Regions from separate parts of the Stenotrophomonas sp. YJH_SMC_64 genome, predicted to be linked through region 2. Evidence: predicted binding sites of a transcription regulator. Region 2 holds the regulator's gene; each other region holds the start of a gene.
The links. The regulator FliA, encoded in region 2, starts transcription of late flagellar genes. The targets are predictions, from matches to a motif close to TAAAGTTTNNCNNNCNNNGGCCGATAA.

Region 1 (4,100 bases), on a different contig from region 2:
GGCAGCACCATGGGCGAGATCGTCGCCTCGGTGCAGCGCGTGACCGACATCATGGCCGAGATCTCCGCCGCTTCGCAGGAACAGAGCGCCGGCATCGAGCAGGTCAACCAGACCGTGGTGCAGATGGACGAGACCACCCAGCAGAACGCCGCGCTGGTGGAGGAAGCGACTGCTGCGGCGCGCGCCATGGAAGACCAGGCCGTGCAGCTGGGCGAAGCCGTGGCGCGCTTCCGGCTGGCATCGCACGGCGTCGCCGCTGCGCCGGCACGGTTGGCAAATGCACCGCAGCCACGTCAGGTCGCGGCCGCCCTGCCCGTCACCAAGGCCGCACCGACACGGCCGCTGCGGGCGTCGGCCGCCCAGCCGGCGCTGGCTGCCGAGGGTGATTGGCAGGAGTTCTGACCCCACGCAGAAAGCATCCGCCCATGGGGTGGATGCACCAGCATGGCGGGCCACGGGGTCAGATCCCTTTCCCACGGGAAAGGGATCTGACCCCTTATGCATGGAAAGTGATGCAAATCTCACTTCATAATCCAATGCAGAGGCCGATATCCCCATCGAGCCTGCACCAACGCGTGCTGGCGCCCGCCCCTGATCACAGACTCCATGTCCGACGGCCACGACACTGAACTGCATGATGTCCACGCGGCCGACGCCGCGGACGAACGCTTCCTGGTCCGCAACCCCCGCCAGCTGCGGCAGCTGCTGCGCTCGCTGATCGACCAGCGATCACTGATCAACGCGCATATCGACGGCCGGGATCGTTCCTTCCCGACCGCCCTGCTTGATCTCGACGAGGACGAAGACTACCTGCTGCTCGACGGCAGCCCGCAGGAGGCATCGAACCGTGCCGCCGAGCAGGCCGACCACCTGCTCTGCTTCGCCCAGCTTGAACGTGTCCTTGTGCGGTTCCGCCTGCACGAACTGCAGCGCGTGGACAACGATGGCCACGTCGCCTTCCGCGCCCCGTTGCCGGACGAACTGGTGCATCTGCAGCGCCGTGAGCTGTACCGGCTGGAGACCCCGGTCACCGACTCGCCGCATCTGCTGCTGCCACCCGGCGAAGCACGTGCCGAAGCGCTGTCGATGCGGGTGGTGGACATCAGCGGTGGCGGCCTGGCCGTAGTGGTTCCCAACGACTGCGCCGTATTCGGCCTGCAGAAGCGCTACCCGGCGCAGCTGTCGCTGCCCGATGGCCCCGACCTGGACATCGAACTGGTGGTCTGCAACCTGCTGCCACAGCGACAGCCCAATGGCATCGAGGTCAAGCGCGTGGGAATGCGCTTTGACAGCCTGCCGCGCGGCGGCGACAGCGCCATCCAGCGCTACATCTTCCGCATCGACCGCCAGCGCAAGGCGCGCCGCAACGGCGAGCTCTGAGGCCCGTTCGACCGTTCGTGCCGGCCGGCGGCCGGCAACCCGCATGATGCCGTCGCCGGCCAGCGGCCGGCACTACCGATCTTCGGCGGATCCACGCCATATGCGCGTGCCGGCCGCGCCGCGGTAGATCCACGCCATGCGTGGATGCCTCTCCCCCGGCACCTAAAGTCCCCCCACGCGGGGCCGATATCGAGCCTGACACCGGGACTTCCGGCAGAACCAGGACCCCTCGATGAACGACAAGACCAGCTCCGCCGCCAGCGCCGGTGGCGAATTCCTCAGCTTCACCCTCGGCGCCGAGCACTACGGCGTGGACATCCTCAAGGTGCAGGAGATCCGTGGCTACGATGCGGTCACCCGCGTGCCGGACGCCCCGGACTACATCAAGGGCGTGATCAACCTGCGCGGCACCATCGTGCCGGTCATCGACCTGCGCTTGAAGCTGCGCCTGGACAACGCCCGCTACGACGCCTTCACCGTGATGATCGTGCTCAACGTCGAAGACCGCGTGGTCGGCATCGTGGTCGACAGCGTGTCGGACGTGATCCCGCTGTCGGCCGAGCAGATCCGCCCGACCCCGGAGTTCGGCGCTGCAGTCGACACCCGCTTCATCTCCGGCATCGGCACCCACGACGACCGCATGCTGATCCTGCTGGACATCGAGACCCTGCTCGACAGCGCCGACATGGGCCAGGCCTCCCTCGCCGAAGACGCTGCCGCCTGAGCCATCGGACCTGCTTCACGTTCTGGTCACAAAACCCTTCAGTTCCCCCCAGCAGTGCCGATAGGGGGACAGAAGCCGGTCGCGCAGGAGCGCGCGGAACCGGAACGACCATCACCATCCCCGGAGATACACCTCGATGAAGTCCCTGCTTGCGTTCGTTTCGGCCGCTGTCCTGGCCACCACCGCTTCCTCCGCGTTCGCCCAGGCGGCCGACATGATCCCGCCGGAACTGGCCCCGCGTTCGGTCGGCAAGGACGGCATGGTCTGTGGCAAGGTCGAAAAGGCCCGCTACGCAGAAGGTTCCGAAGGCCAGCCGACCTTCCTGTACATGGGCGGTGCCTTCCCGCGCCACACCTTCTCGGCCCGCATCGCCGGCGAGAACCGCGGCAAGTTCTCCTTCCCGCTGGAAACCCTGGAAGGCAAGACCGTGTGCGTGATCGGCAAGATCCAGCGCGACGCCTCGCGCGCGGAAATCGAAGTCAGCTCGCCGGCGGGCCTGAAGCTGGCCAACATCAAGTAATCCGCTGTCCGTCGAACCACGCCGGAGCTTGTGCCGGCGTGGTTTCTGCTGCAACCGGGCCCGACGCCCGGACGCGTCTGCCTTAGGAGATCGCAACGCCCATGCCGTGGATCAACAACCTGAAACTGATGCCGAAGCTGCTGTTGACCTTCGGCGTCCTCCTGCTGGTGATGCTGCTGCAGGGCATCGTCGCCTATCGCGGACTGCATTCGCTGAACAACGTCACCACCGAGTTGGCGGGTTCGCGCATGGAAAGCATCCGCATGGCCGGCGAGATGCGCGGCATGCTGGGCGAGTACCGCAATGCCGCCTACCAGCAGCTGATCCGCGCCAGCGATGACGTCAAGTCCGACGCGCGCAAGCAGGCCGTCGACCTGCGCACCAGCATGGACACGTCGATCAAGGAATACCCGAAGCTGGTCGACAACGCGCAGCAGAAGAAGCTGTTCGATACCTTCGCCAAGGAATGGAAGGACGCCCTGGCCTCCTACGACAGCGTCACCGAGATGCTGGAGCTGGACCTTCCGGACGATGCCATCGATACCTTCGTGGGCGAGACCCGCACCAAGCACCGCAAGGCTGCATCCGCGCTGGAAGCGCTGATCGCCGAAGACAACCGCCTCGCCCGCGCCTCGCGCGAAGAGGCCGCGTCCACCTATTCCGCCTCCGCCGTGCTGACCGTGATCGCCCTGCTGGGCGGCGCCGCGCTCGGCCTGGTGCTGGTCTGGCTGTTCGCGCGCGCCCTGGTCGGCAGCGTGCGTGGCGCCGTGTCGGTTGCCAACGACGTGGCCGGCGGCAAGCTCGATGGCCACATCGACGTCAGCCGCCAGGATGAAGTGGGCGAACTGATGCAGGCCATGCAGCGGATGCAGCGCGACCTGCGCGAACGCATCGAAACCGACCAGGCCGTTGCCCGCGAGAACCTGCGCATCCGCACCGCGCTGGACTACAGCTCGACCGGTGTCTACCTGACCGATACCAGCAACACCATCGTCTACAGCAACCGCGCCCTGCAGCAGACCCTCAGCCAGTACCAGGATGAAGTACGCCGCGACCTGCCGGACTTCGACGCCCAGGCCTCGTTGATCGGCAAGCCGGTCACCGTGCTGGAACACCGCGGCGAGATGGACCAGACGCTGTTGGGCAACCTGAAGGCCCACGGCGTCGCCCGTCGCCCGATGCAGTACGGCGATGCCCAGTTCGCGCAGGTGGTGTCGACCATCCGCAACGAAGGCGGCGACACCGTCGGCTACGTGGTGGAATGGCGCGACCGCACCCAGGAAGCACTGGTCGAAGCCGAAGTGGCGCGCGTGATCGCCCAGGCCGCCGCCGGCGACCTGTCCGGCCGCATCGACGCCAGCGACAAGGAAGGCTTCTTCCTGCAGCTGGCCCAGCAGATCAACGGCCTGCTGGACGCCAATGCCGGCAGCATCGAACAGATCTCCGGCCTGCTTGCCGCGCTGTCGCAGGGTGACC
Region 2 (9,016 bases):
GGCATCCTCACCGAGGATCCAGTTCAGTGCGCGGCGATAGGCGGCCAGGCCGCGGCCCGGATAGTCCTCACCAACGCTGGGCAGGGTCAGGCCTGCGGCATTGCTGATGCGGGTGTCGATCGGAATGGCGTCTTCCCACACGCGGGTGCCATGGCGATCCTGCATCGTGCGCAGCGACTCGTTGCCGGCGCGGGTGCGGCGGTCGAACAGGGTCGGCAGGATCGAGATCGGCAGCGGGCGGCGGCGCGAGCGCTCGACCATCTCGCCGGTGCGGACCATGCCGTCCAGGCCATGCAGGGCCAGCGGCTCGGCCTGGGTGGGAATGATCAGGCGGTCGGCAGCGGCCAGCGCGTTGATCATCAACAGGCCAAGGGTGGGGGCACAGTCCAGCAGGATGTAGTCGTGCTGGCCCTGGTGACGCGCCAGTGCGTTCTGCAGGGCCAGGCCGAGGCCGGGCTGGTTGGCGCTGCGGCGCTCCAGCGTGGCCAGCGCCGACTGCGCGCAGACGTAGTCCAGGCCGTGGATGCTGCTGGCATGGCACAGGCTGGAAAGATCGGCCGGCGGGGCGCCGAACAGTTCCAGCACGCCCGCCGGTGGCGGATCCACCGGCACGCCGAAGGCGCGGCTGAGCGAGGCATGCGGATCGAGGTCGATCAGCAGCACGCGATGGCCAAGCGCGGCCAGGCCGCGGCCGAGGGCGAGGGTGGTGGTGGTCTTGCCGACTCCGCCCTTCTGGTTGGCGACTGCCCAGATGCGCATCGGTTTACTCCTTCATTGCCGGGGGAACGGCGGCGCCGACGCGGCTGCCAGCCGGCACCGGCGGCAACTTCACCGGTGCGATGGGGGAGGTGGGGGCGGTAGCCGGAGTTGCGGCGGCCTGTTCGGTGGTGCTGTCGTCGACGGCGCCGGTGGCCGCGTTGAGGCGCTGGCCAAGCGGATCCACCGAATGCGAGGTGTCGGCCAGGATGATGACCATCACCCGGCGGTTGCGGTTGCGCCCCTGCGCGCTGTCGTTCTCTTCGCGCGGACGGAACTGGCCATAGCCAACCATCGCCAGCCGTGATGGCTGCACGCCCTGGTCCGCGAACAGGTGCACCACGCTGGCGGCGCGTCCGGCCGACAGTTCCCAGTTCGAAGGGAAGGTGGCGGTGGCGATCGGCACGTTGTCGGTATGGCCTTCCACGCGCACGCTGTTGGGCACGTCGCGCAGCACCTCGGCCAGGCTGGCCAGCGTCTGCCGTGCATGCACGTCCAGCGCGGCCGAGCCGGTGGGGAACAGGATGTCGCTGTTGATCTCCACTTCGATCCACAACTCGGTGCGGCGCACGCTGATCATGCCGCGGTCGATCAGCGGCGCCAGTGCCGCGGTGAGGCGGTCGGCGATGCTGTTGAGCTGGCGCTCGGCACGGGCGATCTGTTCCTGGTTGTGCACGGAGACCGGCATGCGCATCTGCGAGGCCATCGACGGCAGCAGGGTCGGGTCGTGCGACGGCGCGGGCGCGGAGGGGCCGATCTTGGTGCCGGACTTGATCACCGAGGGGCTGTCCCAGCCGCCACCCTGCACCTGCTTGTTACCCACCTGCACCGGGTTGATGGTGCGCGGTGCGCCGCCGAAGGCATCGGTGAGCGCGTCGGCCATGATCCGGTACTTGCCCTCGTTGACCGAGGAGATCGCGTACATGACCACGAAGAAGGCGAGCAGCAACGTCATCAGGTCGGCATAGGGGATCGCCCATGCTTCATGGTTGGCGTGCTCTTCGTGGTGCTTGCGGCGGGCCATGTCAGTGCAGGAAGCCGGAGAGGTTGGTTTCGATGTTGCGCGGGTTCTCGCCCTGGGCGATCGAAATCAGGCCTTCAATGACCATTTCGCGGTCGCGGGTGTTGTGCGAGATCACGCTCTTGAGCTTGGCGGCGATCGGCAGGAACAGCAGGTTGGCCGAGGCGATGCCGTAGATGGTGGCGGTGAACGCGGCGGCGATGCCGTGGCCGAGTTTGCTCGGGTCGGCCAGGTTCTTCATCACCGCGATCAGGCCGAGCACGGCACCGATGATGCCGAGCGTGGGCGCGTAGATGCCCATCGCTTCGAAGACCTTGGCGCCGGCCTGGTCCTGGTGCTCCTGGCTGCCCAGTTCGATCTCCAGCATGTGACGCATCGATTCGGGTTCAACGCCGTCCACCAGCAGCTGCAGGCCCTTGCGCAGGAACGGGTCCTGCTGCGCTTCCACCTGCGATTCCAGGCCCAGCAGGCCCTGGCGGCGGGCGATGTTGCTCCACTCGACGATCTGCTGGATCAGTTCGCGGCGATCGCTGTGCGGCGGGCGCACGACCCAGCGCACGATCTTGAACGCATGCTTGAACACCGCCGGCGAGGTGTGAAGCAGGATCGCGGCAACGGTACCGACGATGACGATCACGAACGCCGCAGGCGACCACAACGACGCCAGTCCGGCGCCCTTGAGGATGCTGCCGCCGACCAGCGAGGCCAGGGCGAGAAAGAGTCCAATGAGGCTGAGTCTATCCATGGTTCCGGTATCGGCTTGTATGAATGGGACTTGAGACACCGGGAGAATGCGTACAGACGGTAGTCACAGTTTTCGGGTCGCCGGGCCTTGCCCGGCGGCGTTCAGCGTATGCCGTCCACGTCCAGGATCAGTGCCATGCGACCATCGCCGATCAACGTTGCACCGGCATAACCGCGCAGGCCGCGCAGGGCTTTTGGCAGTGGCTTGATGACCACTTCCTCGCGCCCGCGCACCTGGTCCACGACCAGGCCGAAGCGCGCTTCCCCGGCCTGCAGCACCACGATGGTCAGCAGGGTTGACGCGGCCGGCGTCACATCCAGCCACTGGCGCAGGTCGACCAGCGGCAGGGTGTGCGAGCGGCGATCAAGCACGGCGCGGCCATCGAACCAGCCCAGCGAGGTGCGCGGCGCGTGCAGCACTTCCATCACGCGTGCCAGCGGTAGCGCGTAGACGTCCTCGCCGGCCTGCACCAGCAGGGTCGGCAGGATCGCGAGGGTGAGCGGCACGCGGATCAGGAAGCGGCTGCCACGACCCAGTTCCGACTGGATCTGGATCTGGCCGCTCAGTTCGCGGATGCGCGACTGCACCACGTCCATGCCGACGCCACGGCCGGAGATGTCGGTGACCTGCTGCTTGGTCGAGAAGCCCGGCAGGAACACCAGGTGCAGGCACTCCTCGCTGCTCAGGCGGGCAGCGGCTTCCGGATCGATCAGGCCTTTCTCACGCGCCTTCGCGCGCAGCTTCTCCGGGTCGATGCCGGCGCCATCGTCCTGCACCTCGATGCTGACGTAGTCGCCTTCCTGCTGCGCTGAGAGGCGTACATGGCCCATCCGGGGCTTGCCTTGTGCTTCGCGCAGGTCGGGCATTTCCACGCCATGGTCGATGGCGTTGCGGACCAGGTGCACCAGCGGATCGGCCAGTGCTTCGACCAGGTTGCGGTCGAGTTCGGTCTCGGCGCCGACCAGCTCCAGGTCCACTTCCTTCTTCAGCGAGCGGGCGACGTCGCGGGCGACCTTGGGGAAGCGCGAGAACACCTTGCCCACCGGCTGCATGCGGGTACGCATCACCGCCGACTGCAGGCGGGCAGTGGCGATGTCCAGCGTCGATACGGCGCGGTCCAGCTCCTCGTCGCGCAGGCGTGCACGCAGGGTCTTCAGGCGGTTGCGGGAAAGCACCAGTTCGCCGATCAGGTTGACGATCGCATCCAGGCGCTTGGTGTCCACGCGCACGGTGTGCTCGGCCTCGGCCATCGGCTTGGCCGCCGGCTTGGCGACGGGCGCCGGTACGGGCGCCGGGCGCGTTGCAGCGGCAGGTGCTGCCGCGACGGTGGCAGCAGGCTTCGCGCCTGGCGCAGCGCCGCCGTGCAGCTGGTCCAGCAGCGCTTCGAACTCGTCTTCGCTGATCAGGCCGTCGTCGGCCTTCCTGGCCGGCGCGACCGCGGTCGGTGCGTTGCCGCCATGCAGCTGGTCGAGCAGGGCCTCGAATTCGTCGTCGGTGATCAGGTCGCTGCCAGCTGCCGCAGGGGCGGCCGCAGCGACCGGCGCGGCAGTGCCACCGTTCATGTCGAACTGCGCGATCAGGTCCGGCGGCGCATAGCCTGGCTCGGTGCCGGAGGACACGGCGTCCAGCATCGACTGCAGGTAGTCCAGCGATTGCTGGGCGGCGTCGAAGTGGTGGGCCTGCAGCACCGCCTGCCCGGCACGCGCGATGCCCAGGGCCTCTTCAGCGGCGTGGCACAGCTCGACCATCGCAGTGACGCCAAGGAAGCCGGCACCGCCCTTGAGCGTGTGGTATCCACGGAACACCGCGTTGAGCTGCTCGGTGTCCTGCGGTGCCTGCTCCAGCGACACCAGCTGTTCGCCCAGGCGATCCAGGATTTCCTGTGCCTCGATGATGAAATCGGCAGTGATGTCGTCGGATACCGCGCTCATGCTTACAGCCCCAGATCCGACAACAGGTCGTCGGCGTCGTTCTGCGAGACCGCGTGGCGGTCCAGTCCCTTCAGTGCCGGCCCGGCCAGTTCCGGGTCGGTGCGATGCTGTTCCGGCGGCAGGCCGAGTGCGCCGAAGCCCTCGTGCACGCGGCGGACGATGCCGACCACGCGACGGATGATCTGCCCGGTCAGGTCCTGGTAGCTCTGGGTCAGGGCGATCTCGGTCAGGTTGTGGCGGATGCGCTCGAGCTGCGCGTCCTGGCCAGGCTGCAGGCCTTCAGCGCGCAGCTGTTCGGTCAGGCTGCGGCATTCCTCGGCCAGGTCCAGGGTGCGGTGCGTGGCCTGTTCGGTCATGGCCACCACGTGGTCCAGGCGTGCGCAGGCGTCGTCCAGCTCACCGGCCTCGCTGGGCACGGTCGGCAGCTCACCCAGTGCCTGCCCCAGCTCGCGGGCCAGCCGCGAGAGGCCGCTCATCATCGGCTGCGTACGCAGCGCGACCAGTCCGTCGATGCGCTGCCGCCAGGCGGCCTCGTCACCGGACTCGAGTGCGTCCAGGGCTTCCTGCAGGCGCAGGGAGAGGGCGCTCTTGTCGACCGTGGTATCCATCAGGCGCTGGCCGCCAGGCGTTCGAAGATCTTGCCGAGCTTCTCTTCCAGCGTCTGCGCAGTGAACGGCTTGATGATGTAGCCGTTCACGCCGTTCTGGGCGGCTTCGATGATCTGTTCGCGCTTGGCTTCGGCGGTGACCATCAGCACTGGCAGTGTCTTCAGCTTGGCATCGGCACGGATCGCCTTCAGCAGCTCGATGCCGGTCATCACCGGCATGTTCCAGTCGGTGACCACGAAATCGAACGGCTGGCTCTGCAGCAGCGACAGCGCGGCATGCCCGTCCTCGGCTTCGGCGGTATTGGTGAAGCCCAGATCGCCCAGCAGGTTCTTGACGATCCGACGCATGGTCGAGAAGTCATCGACGATCAGGATGCGCATGTTCTTGTTCAAAGCAGAGTTCCTTTGTTGTTCATTCCGGGCGGCCGGGGGCAGCCGCCTCGGGCATGTTCATTCTTCCAGGCCGGCGTCCGCCGCCTCGAAAATCTTGAGCCGGCCACGCAGGCGCAGCACCGCCTGGCCGTGGATCTGGCAGACCCGCGACTCGCTCACGCCGAGCACCGCGCCGATCTCCTTCAGGTTCAGTTCCTGCTCGTAGTAGAGCGAGAGCACCAGCTGTTCGCGCTCGGGCAGGTGGCCGATGGCCTTGCCCAGCTCGCGGCCGAACTCACCACGCTCCAGCACCTGCTGCGGGGTCGGGCCGCCCTGGGCGACGGTGTCCAGCTCGCCCTGGTCCTCGATGCGCGACTCCAGGCTCAGCACCTGGCCACGTGCGGCGTCTTCCATCAACCGCAGGTATTCGGGCAGCGGCATCTCCATCGCGGCGGCCACTTCGGTGGCGCTGGCGGCGCGGCCGCTGCTCTGTTCCAGGCGGCGGATGGTGGCGGCGGCATCGCGTGCACGGCGGTGCACGGAGCGCGGCACCCAGTCGCCACGGCGGATCTCGTCGATCATCGAACCGCGGATGCGGATCGAGGCATAGGTCTCGAACGAGGCGCCCTGGTCGGCGTCGTAGCTGCGCGACGCTTCTATCAGGCCCATCATGCCGGCCTGGATCAGGTCGTCCACTTCAACGCTGGCCGGCAACCGCGCGGCCAGGTGGTGGGCGATGCGCCGCACCAGGTCCGAATGCTGGGCGATGACCTCGTTGGCCGCCGAGCGCTGGACTTCCCTGTACTGGGCTGCGCCTTTCATGCGGCCACCCCGCGCTGCTTGAGGATGCGCTCGAGGAAGAACTCGACGCCGCCACGCGGTTCGGTCGGCGCCTGCCAGCGTGCGGTGCGACGCGCGATCTCGGTGATCGCCAGCGCGGCCGGGCTGGACGGGTAGGCCTTCACCACCGGCTGCTGGCGCTGCACCGACAGGCGCAGCCAGTCGTCCTGCGGCACGCAGCCCAGGTAGTTCAGCGAGACATCGGCGAGGAACTTCTCGCAGACGCGGGTCAGCTTTTCGTACAGCACGCGGCCCTCGTTGGGGTCGCGCACCATGTTGGCCACTACCTGGATGCGGTCCACGCCGCGTTCGCGCGACAGCACCTTGATCAGCGCGTAGGCGTCGGTGATCGAGGCCGGCTCGTCACAGACCACCACCACGGTGTCCTGCGCGGCCTGGCAGAAGGTCAGCACGCCGTCGGTGATGCCTGCGGCGGTGTCCACCACCATGATGTCCAGTTCGCGTTCCAGCTCGGAGAACACGTTGACCAGGCCGACGTGCTCGGCCGGGGCCAGCTCGGCCATGTGCCGGCGGCCGGACGCGGCCGGCACCACCAGCACGCCGTTCGGGCCTTCGACGATGACGTCGTCCAGCGAGCAGCGGCCGGCGACCAGGTCGGCCAGCGTGAAGGTCGGGTTCAGCCCCAGGATCACGTCGATGTTGGCCAGGCCCAGGTCGGCGTCCAGCAGCAGCGTGCGCTTGCCCATCCCGGCCAGTGCCACCGCCAGGTTGGCGGACACATTCGTCTTGCCCACGCCGCCCTTGCCGCCAGTGACGGCAATGGTGCGCACAGGGCCGAGCGGCTCGCTGCGGGTGGCCGACAGCGGGAAGGTCTTGGTCAGCTTGGCGTACTCACGCGACGGCATGGTTCAACTCCGGGTTGCAGGGTATATCGGCCGCTCGGCGCAAATCTTCAAGGCGAAGTACAAGATTGGCTGCACTGGCCCGGTGCAGGTCGTCCGGAACGTCCTGGCCATCGGTCACCCAGGTGATCGGCAGGGCGTGGTCCACGGCCACTGACAGGGCGTTGCCGAAGCGGCCCGTCTCGTCCAGCTTGCTCAACACCAGGCCCTGCAGGTTGGCGGCGCCGAAGCGGCGGACCACCTCGTCCATGTCGCCGAAGCTGGTGTTGGCCGGCAGCACCAGCAGGGTGCGTACCTGGCGGGCGGCGCGCAGCCACTGCAGCTGCGCGGCCAGCGCGCGGTCGCGCGGGCCCAGCCCGGCGGTGTCGATCAGCACCAGCTTGTAGTCCTTCAGGCGTTCCAGCAGCTGGTCCAGGTCGGTGCCGCTGTTGGCCTCGTGCACCGCGATGCCGAGCTGGCGGCCGTAGCCGTACAGCTGCTCGCGGGCGCCGATGCGGGTGGTGTCGGTGGTCACCAGGGCCACGTCGCGCGGCGCATGCTTCTCGGCGAAGCGCGAGGCCAGCTTGGCGATGGTGGTGGTCTTGCCGGCGCCGGTCGGGCCGACCAGGGCGATCACGCCGCCTTCTTCCAGCGGGTCGACCGGGGCGATCGGCAGCTTGCGCGAGATCAGCCCCAGCATCAGGCCGCGGCCACGATGGGCTTCGGTCTCCAGCGGGATCTGCATGGCCACGTCGCGGGCCAGCCCGGCGTCGAAACCGTACTCGTCCATCAGGTCCAGCGCGGTGGCGCGCACCGGGCTGCCACGCAGGCGCTCGTCGGTGAAGCGGTTCATCTCGCGCTCGATCACCTGGCGCATGCCGGCCACTTCCTGGCGCAGCTGGCGGATCTCGGCGTCGTCCTGGGCAACCACGGTCAGCGTCGGTGCCGGGGCCAGCATGGGGGCCGGGCTGGCTTCGCCGGCGGCTTCGAGCGCTGCCGTTTCGCTGGCGGCGATGTCAGGCTGGACATCGGCCATGGCAGCGCCCGGCAGCGGCGGCGGCTGCACGGCGGGGGGCACGCTTTCGTGATGCGTGTCGTGCGGCGGGTCGATCTGGAAGCGGGCGCGGTTGGCCGGCGCGGTGACGGCCGGGCCCGGTGCGACGATGGCCTCGGCGAACGGGGCGAAGATCTGTTCGGGCAGCGCCGGTTCGTTGACGGCGGCGCGCGCCAGGGTGGCTGCGAAGCCGGTGCTGCCGCGGGTCGGCACGATCTCGTCGGCGCTGTCCAAGGTGCGGCCGGTGGCACCCACGGCCGCACGGGCGAGGGCGGCCACGGCCGAGGTGGTGGCGGCCACCGGCTCCGGCGCCGGGGCAGCGCTGCGGCGGCGGGTGACCGCGGCGATCACCGCGTCAGCAGCGGTGCGCGGCTTGGGTGCCGGCGGCGGTGCGACATCACGGCGCGAGGCTTCCAGTGCACGCTGCACGGCGCTCTCGTCGTAGTTGGCCGCGGCGACGATCTCGACGCCTTCCTCGATCCGGCGGTTGGACAGGATCACGGCGTCAGGACCATGTTCCTTGCGCACCAGGTTCATGGCGGAGCGCATGTCGGCGGCGACGAATCGTTTGATTTTCATGCTGTGGTCACGGGACGAAGACGGCGGGGTGGCGGTCGGAGAACTCGGGTGGTCGGTGGTCTGCACGGTGCGGGTTCCCCTTGGTATCTGTCTGTTGCGTTGGTTCGAAGGTGGTGTCTGTTTTCTGGCGCATCGGTGGGCGGCGTCAGCTGATCGTTCCGACCAGCTTCAGGCGCTTGTCCTCCGGCACCTCGCTGTAGGCCAGGACCGACAACGACGGAACGCTGTGGCGGACCAGGCGCGCCAGCGCGGCGCGCACCGGGCCCGGT
Region 3 (9,016 bases), on a different contig from region 2:
TGCGCTCAAGCACGCTGCAGCACATCACCCAGGCGCTGCGTACTGCGGCCAGCGGCACCCTTCGTTGAGGAAAGACCGATGACCGCAGACCCGGGCTTCACACCATGCGCACTACCGTTTGCGCACTTCTTTACCACTGGGACGGCATGGGCGTGATCGGCCGACGTACAAGGATGCACCGCGCGAAAGTCGCGTTGACCCTGGCAGCCTGCATGCCGCTTGCGGCGGCAGCGCAGAGCAGTGCCGATGCACCCGCACTGGACTGGGAACAGGCGCGGCAACGCCTGGAGCAGGTCTCCGATGCGCTGGCCGCTGCCGATGCAGCCGTTCGCAACAAGCAGGACCTGCAGGACGCCACCCGGCTGCTGCGCCTGCCGGAGATCACCGGCGAAGTGCGCCGCCTGCAGTTCCAGAAGACGCTCACTCTGCCGCTGGGCTCACTGGCGCCGGTGGCTGAAGCCTTCGGCATCGATTCGCCGCTGTCGTTCACCGAGCGCGACTGGCGCACCCGTCCAGTGGTCACCGCGGTGCTGCCGCTGTACACCGGCGGCGTGATTCCGGCCGCGCAGCGTGCGGCCAGTGCCGCCCACGAACAGGCCAGCGCCGAGCGCGAAGCACAACGTCAATCGCTGACCGTGCAGCTGGCCCAGGCCTACTTCGGGCAGCGCCTGGCCGAGCAGGCGGTGGACGTGCGCCGTGACGTGCGCGATGGCCTCAACCGCCACCTGTCCGATGCGGAGAAGCTGGAACGCGAGGGTTTCGCCACCCGCGCCCAGCGCCTGCAGGCCACCGTGGCCCGCGACAAGGCCGAGCGCGAATACCAGAAGACGGTGAACGACCTGGCAACGCTGAAGGCCGCGCTGGCCACGCTGCTGCGCAGTGGTGGCGAGGTGCAGCCGGTTTCGCCGCTGTTCGTGCAGCGCGTGCCGCTGGAACCGGTGGTCAGCTTCGAGCGTACTGCGCAGGCGCGCCAGCCGCAGATCGCACGCCTGCGGGCCATGGTGGCGCAGGCCGAACAGGGCGTGCGCGTGCAGCAGGCCAAGCTGAAACCGCAGATCTTTGCCTTCGGCCAGTACGACTTCCGCCGCCGCGACGAAATGCTGACCGATCCGGACTGGGCGTTTGGCATCGGCCTGAAGTACACCTTCCTGTCGCCGAACTCGCGGCCGGCGCAGATCAGCGCCGCGCGCGCGCAGCAGGACCAGGCCGAAGCGGGCCTGCGCGAGGCCGAGAACCAGGTCGCGCTGGGCGTGCGCAAGGCCTGGAACGAACTGGAAACCGCGCGCCAGCAGTACGTGCTGCTCGACAGCAGCATTGCCCAGGCACAGGAAAACCTGCGCCTGCAGGAGCTGGCGTTCCGCGAGGGCCAGGCCACCTCGCTGGATGTGATCGACGCGCGGCTCGGCCTGGGCGGTGCCCGTGTAGAGCGCGCACAGGCCGCCTACCAATACGATATTGCGCTGGCACAGTTGCTGGAGGTCAGTGGACAGATGGACCGTTTTGAAGAATTCCGGCGCCGTGCGGACGAGGTGATCGACCATGAGTGATGTGCTGCACGACGATGCGACAACACCCCCGGCCAAGCGCCGCCTGGGCCCGATCCTGGTAGTGGCGCTGCTGGTCGCGGTGGTGCTCGGCCTGTGGCTGGCCTGGCGCAGCCCGGCCGACCAGATCCAGGGCATGGCCGACGCGGACACCATCAACGTGGCCGCCAAGATCACCGCCCGCGTGGCGGAGTTGAAGGTGCGCGAGGGCGACCGCGTGCAGCCCGGGCAGGTGCTGTTCCTGCTCGACAGCCCCGAAGTGGCCGCCAAGGAACAGCAGGCCCACGGCGCGTTGGCCGCCGCACAGGCGGTGGCCGACAAGGCCGACGAAGGCGCGCGCAGCGAAGACATCCGCGCCGCCGAAGCGAACTGGAAGCGCGCCGAAGCCGGTGCGACGCTGGCCGAAGCCACCTACCAGCGCGTGCAGAACCTGTTCAACGAAGGGGTGATGACCCGGCAGAAGCGCGATGAAGCGCATGCCCAGGCCACCAGTTCGCGCGAACTGGCCCGTGCCGCGCGCGCGCAGTACGACATGGCGTTGGCCGGCGCACGCGAGCAGGACAAGCGTGCCGCGCAGGGCCAGGTGCAGCAGGCGCAGGGCGCGGTGGCCGAAGTCAACGCCGCCCGTGCCGAAGTCGAAGGACGCGCGCCGGTGGCGGGCGAGATCAACAAGCGCATGGCCGACCCGGGCGAGCTGGTGCCGGCCGGCTACCCGGTATTCACCCTGGTCGACATTGATCGCATGTGGGTGGCGATGAACCTGCGCGAATCACAGATGCAGGGCCTGAAGGTCGGCAGCAAGCTGCAGGGCAACGTGCCGGCACTCGGCCTGGACGGCGAGTTCGAGGTCTACTTCATCAACCCTGCCGGCGACTATGCGACCTGGCGTACCACCCGCCAGTCGTCCGGCTACGACGTCCGCAGTTTCGAGGTGCGGGTGCGCCCGGTACGCCGCATCGAGGGCTTCCGCCCCGGCATGAGCGTGCTGTTCGCATGGCCCCAGCACTGAGCCCGGACCGCAACGGCTTCGCTGCTTCGTGGCGGCGCGAGCTGCAGTCGCTGCGCGGCAACCGTGCCGACCTGCTGCTGGTCACCGTGCTGCCCCTGCTGATGCTGGCGGTGATGGCGTGGATGTTCTCGCCGTCGGTGATGCGCGACATCCCCATTGCCGTGGTCGACCTCGACCACAGCAGTGACAGCCGCCTGCTGCTGCGCATGCTCGATGCCAGCCCCGGCGTACGCATCGCCAGCCAGCCGGCGGACCTGGAGGACGCGCGTTCGCAGCTGCGCAGGCTGGATGTGTTTGCCATCGTACTGGTGCCGCGCGATGTCACCCGGCAGGCGCTGCGTGGACGCCAGGGCACGGTGTTCGCCTATTACAACGCCACCTACATGACCACCGGCCAATCTGCGTCGCGCGATATCGGCGACGCAGTCTCGGCCTGGAACGCACGCCTGCTCCGCGAACGCATCGGCCTGCAGGTCGGCCCCGGCAAGCTGCGTGCGGCACCGATCGCGGTGCAGTCGGACATCCTGTACAACCCTGCGCGCAGCTACGAGTTGTTCCTGCTGCCGCTGATCTTCCCAGCCGTGCTGTCGCTGGTACTCGCACTTGCGGTGGCCGGCAGCCTCGGCCGCGAGATCCGCGACGGCACCCTGCCCGCCTGGCTGGGTCGAACGCCGTGGTCGGCGATTGCCAGCAAGGTCGCGCCGTACATCCTGCTGTTTTCGCTGTATGGCGCGCTCGGCATCGGTTACCTGGCCTGGCTGCGCGGCGATGGTGTGGCCGGCAGCGTGCTCCTGCTGCTGCTCGCACAGCCACTGTTCTACCTGGCCACGGCCGCCTACGCATTGTTCTTCGTCGGCGTCACCCGCGACATGGGTACCGCGCTGTCCGCGGTCGGCCTCAGCATCGGCACCGCACTGGCGTTCTCCAGCGCTACCTTCCCGGTCCTGGATGGCCCCCTGTTCACCCGCATCTGGCATCAGCTGCTGCCACTCAGCGCCTACATCAAGCTGCAGACCCAGCAGCAGTTCATCGGTTCGCCGCTGCAGGTTTCGGTGTGGCCGTTGGCCACATTGCTGCTGATGGCGGTGGTGGCAGGAGGCATTGGCGGCCTGCGCCTGATCGCCTTCGCGCGCAGGCCGGAAGCCGCGCAGCCTGCGGGAGCCGACGCATGAGCGCACTCTGGCGCAGCCTGCGGCAGACCCTGATGGCGGTGCTCTGCGACCGCTACGCGATCGTGGTGATGGTCGGCGCGGTGATCCTGTATTCCTTCTTCTACCCGGCCGCGTACCGTCACCAGGTGGCCGGCAACCTGCCGGTGCTGGTGGTGGACGAAGACCACAGCGCGACCAGCCGCGAGCTGCTGCGCAAGCTCGATGCGCTCCGCGTTGCACGCGTGGTCGGGCAACCGGCGGACATCGACAGTGCGCGTCAGCAGCTGGAAGCCGGCCATGCCGAAGGCATCGTGCTGATCCCGGCCAACCTGGAGCGCGACATCCTGCGCGGCCACCCGGCCAAGCTGGTGCTGCTCGGCAACGGCGCCTACCTGGGCCGTGCCAGCTGGGTGCTGGGCAGCGTGGCCGATGCACTGGGCGCGTTCGGGCGTGACGCCGTGGTCGGCCAGGCCGCGTTCATGGGCGCGCCACAGGCGCCGCCGGTCACCCTGGTGCAGCGCCCGCTGTACAACACTCAGGAAGGCTATGGCAGCGCCATCGTGCCCGGTGTGGCCGAGCTGATCGTGCACCAGACCCTGCTGATGGGCATCGGCGTGCTGCTCGGTAGTCGTCGTCTTGCACTCGGCCGGCGCCTGCGCTTCGACCTGCCGACCCTGGCCGGCATGGCGATGGGCTTCGGCCTGATCGGCCTGTTCGGCCTGTTCTGGTACGCCGGGTTCACCGCCTGGGTGCAGGACTATCCGCGCGGCGGAAACCCACTGGGCCAGCTGCTGGGCGGCACCCTGTTCATCGCCGCTACCGTGGTTTTCGGCCTGTTCGTCGGCAGCTTCTTCCGCACCCGCGAACGCGCCTTCCAGTACATCATCGCCACCTCGATCCCGCTGTTCTTCCTGGCCAACCTGTCGTGGCCGGCAGTGATGACGCCGCAACCGCTGGTCTGGCTGGCGCAGCTGCTGCCTACCACCTCCGGTATCAACCTGATGGTGCGCCTGAACCAGATGGACGCCAGCCTGGCCGACGTCAGCCACGAACTGATCACCCTCACCGTCCTGCTGCTGCTCTACGGCAGCCTCGCCACCTGGCGCCTCCTCGCAAAAAAGGGGACGGAGGGGATTAAGTCGTAAACGGCCGGTTTGGGGGATTGCGACTTAATTCCCTCCGTCCCCTTTTTCCTGCAACGAAGAACGCCGGCGTGGGGCCGGCGTTCGGGTACTGCGGTGTGGAAGGGGAAACGAGGTCTGGCTGTGACCGATCAGCGGTAGACGCGTTCGCAGCGACGTTCAACCACGCGGTCACCGTTCTTCTGCTGCTGGTTGCCTTGGATCTGGCGGCCGGCCGCGCCACCGGCCACGGCGCCGGCCACGGTTGCAAGCTTCTTGCCGTTACCGCCGCCCACCTGGTTGCCCAGCAGGCCGCCGATCACTGCGCCGGTAGCGGTACCCGTGATGCGGTTCGGATCGCGCGAGTTGCGCTGCACTTCCACGTTCTTGCAGACCACGCGGCTGCCGTCATTGAACTTGCGTCCCTCATCGCGCGGCCCATACGTCTGCGCACCGGCCACCGGCGAAGCCGCCAGCAGCGTGCCCAGCACAAGCAATCGGGTCGAGGTCTTCATGGCCATCTCCTGAGTTCCGGTATGGCGCAAGTGTCCTCCTGCGGTTGGCAACCGGAAGTGAAATGCGCGTGTCCACCGCCTCATCGGCCATCGCGCGTTCAGGAAGAGAATCCGCGCCCATCACGATCAGCCATCGTGATGGGCGCCGTCTCCCTACCGGCGTGCTGCCTTGCTAGAACTCTTCCCAGCCACCCGCATTGGCAGCCAACGTCGGCTCGATGCGCGGTGACAGCACCGCCGGGCGTCTCACCGGCGTGACCGAGGCCGCTACCGCCGCAAGCGCGCGCGGGACCGATACGGCTGCCGCGGCTGCACCGGTGCGGAACACCGACACCGCTTCGGCCAGCAGGTTGGCCTGCTCCTCCATGGAGCGTGCCGCCGCGCTGGCTTCTTCCACCAGCGCCGCATTCTGCTGCGTGGTCTCGTCCATCTGCACCACCGCCTGGTTCACCTGTTCGATACCCGAGCTCTGCTCCTGCGAGGCGGCAGAGATATCGGCCATGATGTCGGTCACGCGCTGCACCGAGGCCACGATCTCGCCCATCGTGGTGCCGGCCTGGCGAACCAGCGCCGATCCATCGGCGACCTTGCCGACCGAATCCTCGATCAGGCCCTTGATCTCCTTGGCCGCACCGGCCGAGCGCTGCGCCAGCGTGCGCACCTCACTGGCAACCACCGCAAAGCCCCTGCCCTGCTCGCCGGCACGAGCGGCTTCCACTGCAGCGTTAAGCGCCAGGATGTTGGTCTGGAATGCGATGCCATCAATGACCGAAATGATCTCGGCGATCTTCTTCGACGAGGCTTCGATGGCCGACATCGTGGTGACCACCTGGCCGACCACCTCGCCGCCCTGCGAGGCGACGCCATGCGCACCGATGGCAAGCTGGTTGGCCTGGCGTGCGTGCTCGGCGTTCTGCTTCACGGTGGAGGTCAGTTCTTCCATCGACGCCGCCGTCTCTTCCAGGTTCGCCGCCTGCTGCTCGGTGCGACGCGACAGATCGGTGTTGCCCGAAGCGATCTCGCCTGCCGCCAGGTTGATGCTGGACGCGCTGGACTGGATACGGCCGACAATCTGCTTGAGCTGATCGACGGTGGCATTGCAGTCATCGCGCATGCGGGCGAACACGCCGTGGAAGTCACCCTGCATGCGCACGGTCAGGTCACCGCGCGAGATCGCCTGCAGCAGGCTCGACACCTGCACCAGGTTCTGGTCGGTGGTCTGCATCAGGCGATTGAGCCCTGCCACCATGTCGCGGAAATCGTAGGCGAAGCGATCTTCGTCACCGCGCAGGCTGAAGTCGCCTGCCGCGGCCGCTGTCGCCAACCGGCGGATCTCGCTGTTGATCGCCGACAGGCTGGTCTTGGTTTCGTCCATTGCCTGGGTGATCGCCGCCTTCTCGCCCGGCAGCGGATCCATGTCCACCGACAGGTCGCCACGGGCGTAATGCTTCATCACTTCGATCAGCCGGTTCTGCACCTGCACGTGCGAGCCGACCAGCGCATTGGTCTCGTGCACCATGCGCCCGTAGTCGCCGGGGAAGGCACTCTCATCCATGCGATAGCTGAGGCTGCCGGCATCGTGCTGGCGGGCCAGCTCGCCCTGCGCCGCCATCACCGACTGCAGCTGCGCCTGCATGCGCTGCATCGACCTGAGCAGCTGCGTCACCTCATCGTTGCCGGACGCGTCGATGCTGCTGTCCAGCCGCCCGTTGGCGATGCCGTCGGCCAGCTTCACCGCACCTTCCAGCGGGCGGGTCAGGCTGCGGGTGATGGCCCACGCCGCCAGTGAACCCAGTATCAGGCTCAGCACGCCGAACACGATCGACAGCGTGCCGGTCCAGGATTCGGTTGAACGGTATTCCTCGCGGCTGCGCTCGGTCAGTGTCTCCTGATGCCGCAGCAGGGTCGAGATCGCCTCATTCCATGCGGTGGCCAGGCCGTGCTCGGCGAGCAGTTCCTTGGCCGCACCGTCGAAATCACCGGCCTTCATGCGCTCGTGCAGATGCTGGGTGGAGGCGTCGGTGGCCTTGCGTGCCGCGTCGATTTTCGCAACAAGGGTATCGCCGGTGGCGTCGCGCGGAATCTTGATGTACTTGGCCCAGATACCGTCGTAGGTCTGCGACAGCTCCTGCGCCTTCTGATAATCCTTGTCGAAATCCTCGCCGCGCTTGATCACCATCAGCCGGCGATGCATCAGCACCGCGTTGTTGGTATCCAGCATGTCGTTCAACAGCCGCATCTTCACCATGTTGACGTCCACCACTTTCTCGAACTGGGCGGACTTCAGGTGATTCCCGTACAGCACCAAGCCAACGATGGCCACGATGAACAGCAGCAGCAAACCGAACCCGGCACCCAGCCGGGATCCCACTCGAAGGTTGCGTAAGGCGAGCATCTCAATTCCCTTGATCATGGCCGTATGATCGATGGCGGCGCAGGCAGGGGAAACTTTATGGGTCGATATTATTATATCGATCTAAAACTCTGGAACTGTGCAGACAGGTGTGAAATCAGAAAACCCACGAACGCGTTATATCCATAAGGCATATCGCCATGTGTACCGAGAATGGGATCAGGCCCGGGCCTGCCGCCCCGGCATCCAGCATTACGGAGCAGCAGGCCCCGGGAAGACCAGATCCTTCCCGAGCCTTGCCGCATAGATGCTCTCGAACTGGAAGGAGAGCACAAACCGGAACTCGCACGCCGCAGCGTAACGATTGATGAAGCGGCAGATTTCCTCCCAGGCACTTTCAAACCCGCTCGCGCGGAAATGAAACGAGCCGAGCAGGCCGACCTGCCACTTGGCTTCAATCCCTTCCGCAACGACAGCTTCCGGCGGGTCGACGATGCTGAATCCGAAGCCGGTGTTGGATGCTGGAAGATATCCACGCAGGCCGTCGGCACCGTCGGAGTACGGCCTGGATCGAGTCCAGAGCGCGCAGCACGAAACCCAGATCGGCACCGGCTTCGACTCAAGCAAGCTTCATCAAAGCTCGGTGTCGTTACAAGCCCTGACCCATTCGTCAGGATCATCGGGCGCCACCGACATGAATCGGACTACTACGTCCACTGTTCACGGCCATCTGCGCCGATCCAAACCAGACCCGCCGGAGCATCGGTCAAGAACCAGAGGCCGAATCCATCGATATCATCTTCACCAGGATTTTCGGGCCAAGCGTTTGAGATTAGCGTCAGCTGCTCCCTCCAGTCGCCTTGCAAGAACACCCCGTCCGTTGCAAGCCTCACTTTCCCTTCCCTCAACAAACGACCCATCAACTCGAAGAACGCGTCTTTTCTTTCGGAGATCCCAACACCTCCCATTTCCATCGTCATGTGCTGCCAGACGGCACCCATTGATAACCCAAACGAAGAAGTCACCACTGCACAATGAATCCCGTCTTTCATTTGAACTTCACCTCTACTCGCTTTCCATTATTTATGGATTTATCCTGCACATCAATTGTCCAACTAGCACCAGTCTTCTGCGCGCTCGTTGAAAAATCTCTAAGAGTTATCTTTGCACCAGAGCTCGTGGTTGCCGTATAAAGAAGACCCTTTCCAGGTACGACCTTCGCGACAGGCATGCGATCAGTTCCAGTCAGCTGTCTGAAATACAGCATGACATCGGATGTGCTTGCACCAATATAAACCGGAGCACCCGTACTGACTTGAGCAT

Region 1: a site for FliA is predicted at 1,544-1,570, ahead of AC5P9L_RS21205 (chemotaxis protein CheW). Genes of this name have one in related genera too.
Region 3: a site for FliA is predicted at 7,767-7,793, ahead of AC5P9L_RS03195 (methyl-accepting chemotaxis protein). Genes of this name have one in related genera too.

Annotation. Positions count from the first base shown of each region.
Region 1 is NZ_JCAFUN010000031.1:71-4,170, forward strand. Features, by position in the region: partial or broken gene AC5P9L_RS21195 (methyl-accepting chemotaxis protein) at 1-402, shown strand, start outside; gene AC5P9L_RS21200 (flagellar brake protein) at 607-1,380, shown strand; gene AC5P9L_RS21205 (chemotaxis protein CheW) at 1,613-2,104, shown strand; gene AC5P9L_RS21210 (hypothetical protein) at 2,241-2,624, shown strand; partial or broken gene AC5P9L_RS21215 (methyl-accepting chemotaxis protein) at 2,726-4,100, shown strand, end outside.
Region 2 is NZ_JCAFUN010000021.1:6,490-15,505, forward strand. Features, by position in the region: gene AC5P9L_RS19610 (ParA family protein) at 1-759, opposite strand, end outside; gene motD (flagellar motor protein MotD) at 764-1,780, opposite strand; gene AC5P9L_RS19620 (flagellar motor protein) at 1,782-2,522, opposite strand; gene AC5P9L_RS19625 (chemotaxis protein CheA) at 2,624-4,453, opposite strand; gene AC5P9L_RS19630 (protein phosphatase CheZ) at 4,456-5,061, opposite strand; gene cheY (chemotaxis response regulator CheY) at 5,061-5,453, opposite strand; gene AC5P9L_RS19640 (RNA polymerase sigma factor FliA) at 5,511-6,254, opposite strand; gene AC5P9L_RS19645 (MinD/ParA family ATP-binding protein) at 6,251-7,138, opposite strand; gene flhF (flagellar biosynthesis GTPase FlhF) at 7,125-8,747, opposite strand; gene flhA (flagellar biosynthesis protein FlhA) at 8,893-9,016, opposite strand, start outside.
Region 3 is NZ_JCAFUN010000002.1:320,503-329,518, forward strand. Features, by position in the region: gene AC5P9L_RS03165 (LysR family transcriptional regulator ArgP) at 1-68, shown strand, start outside; gene AC5P9L_RS03170 (TolC family protein) at 147-1,547, shown strand; gene AC5P9L_RS03175 (HlyD family secretion protein) at 1,540-2,553, shown strand; gene AC5P9L_RS03180 (ABC transporter permease) at 2,538-3,725, shown strand; gene AC5P9L_RS03185 (ABC transporter permease) at 3,722-4,849, shown strand; gene AC5P9L_RS03190 (glycine zipper 2TM domain-containing protein) at 4,978-5,346, opposite strand; gene AC5P9L_RS03195 (methyl-accepting chemotaxis protein) at 5,513-7,735, opposite strand; gene AC5P9L_RS03200 (hypothetical protein) at 7,946-8,320, opposite strand; gene AC5P9L_RS03205 (DUF596 domain-containing protein) at 8,401-8,745, opposite strand; gene AC5P9L_RS03210 (hypothetical protein) at 8,742-9,016, opposite strand, start outside.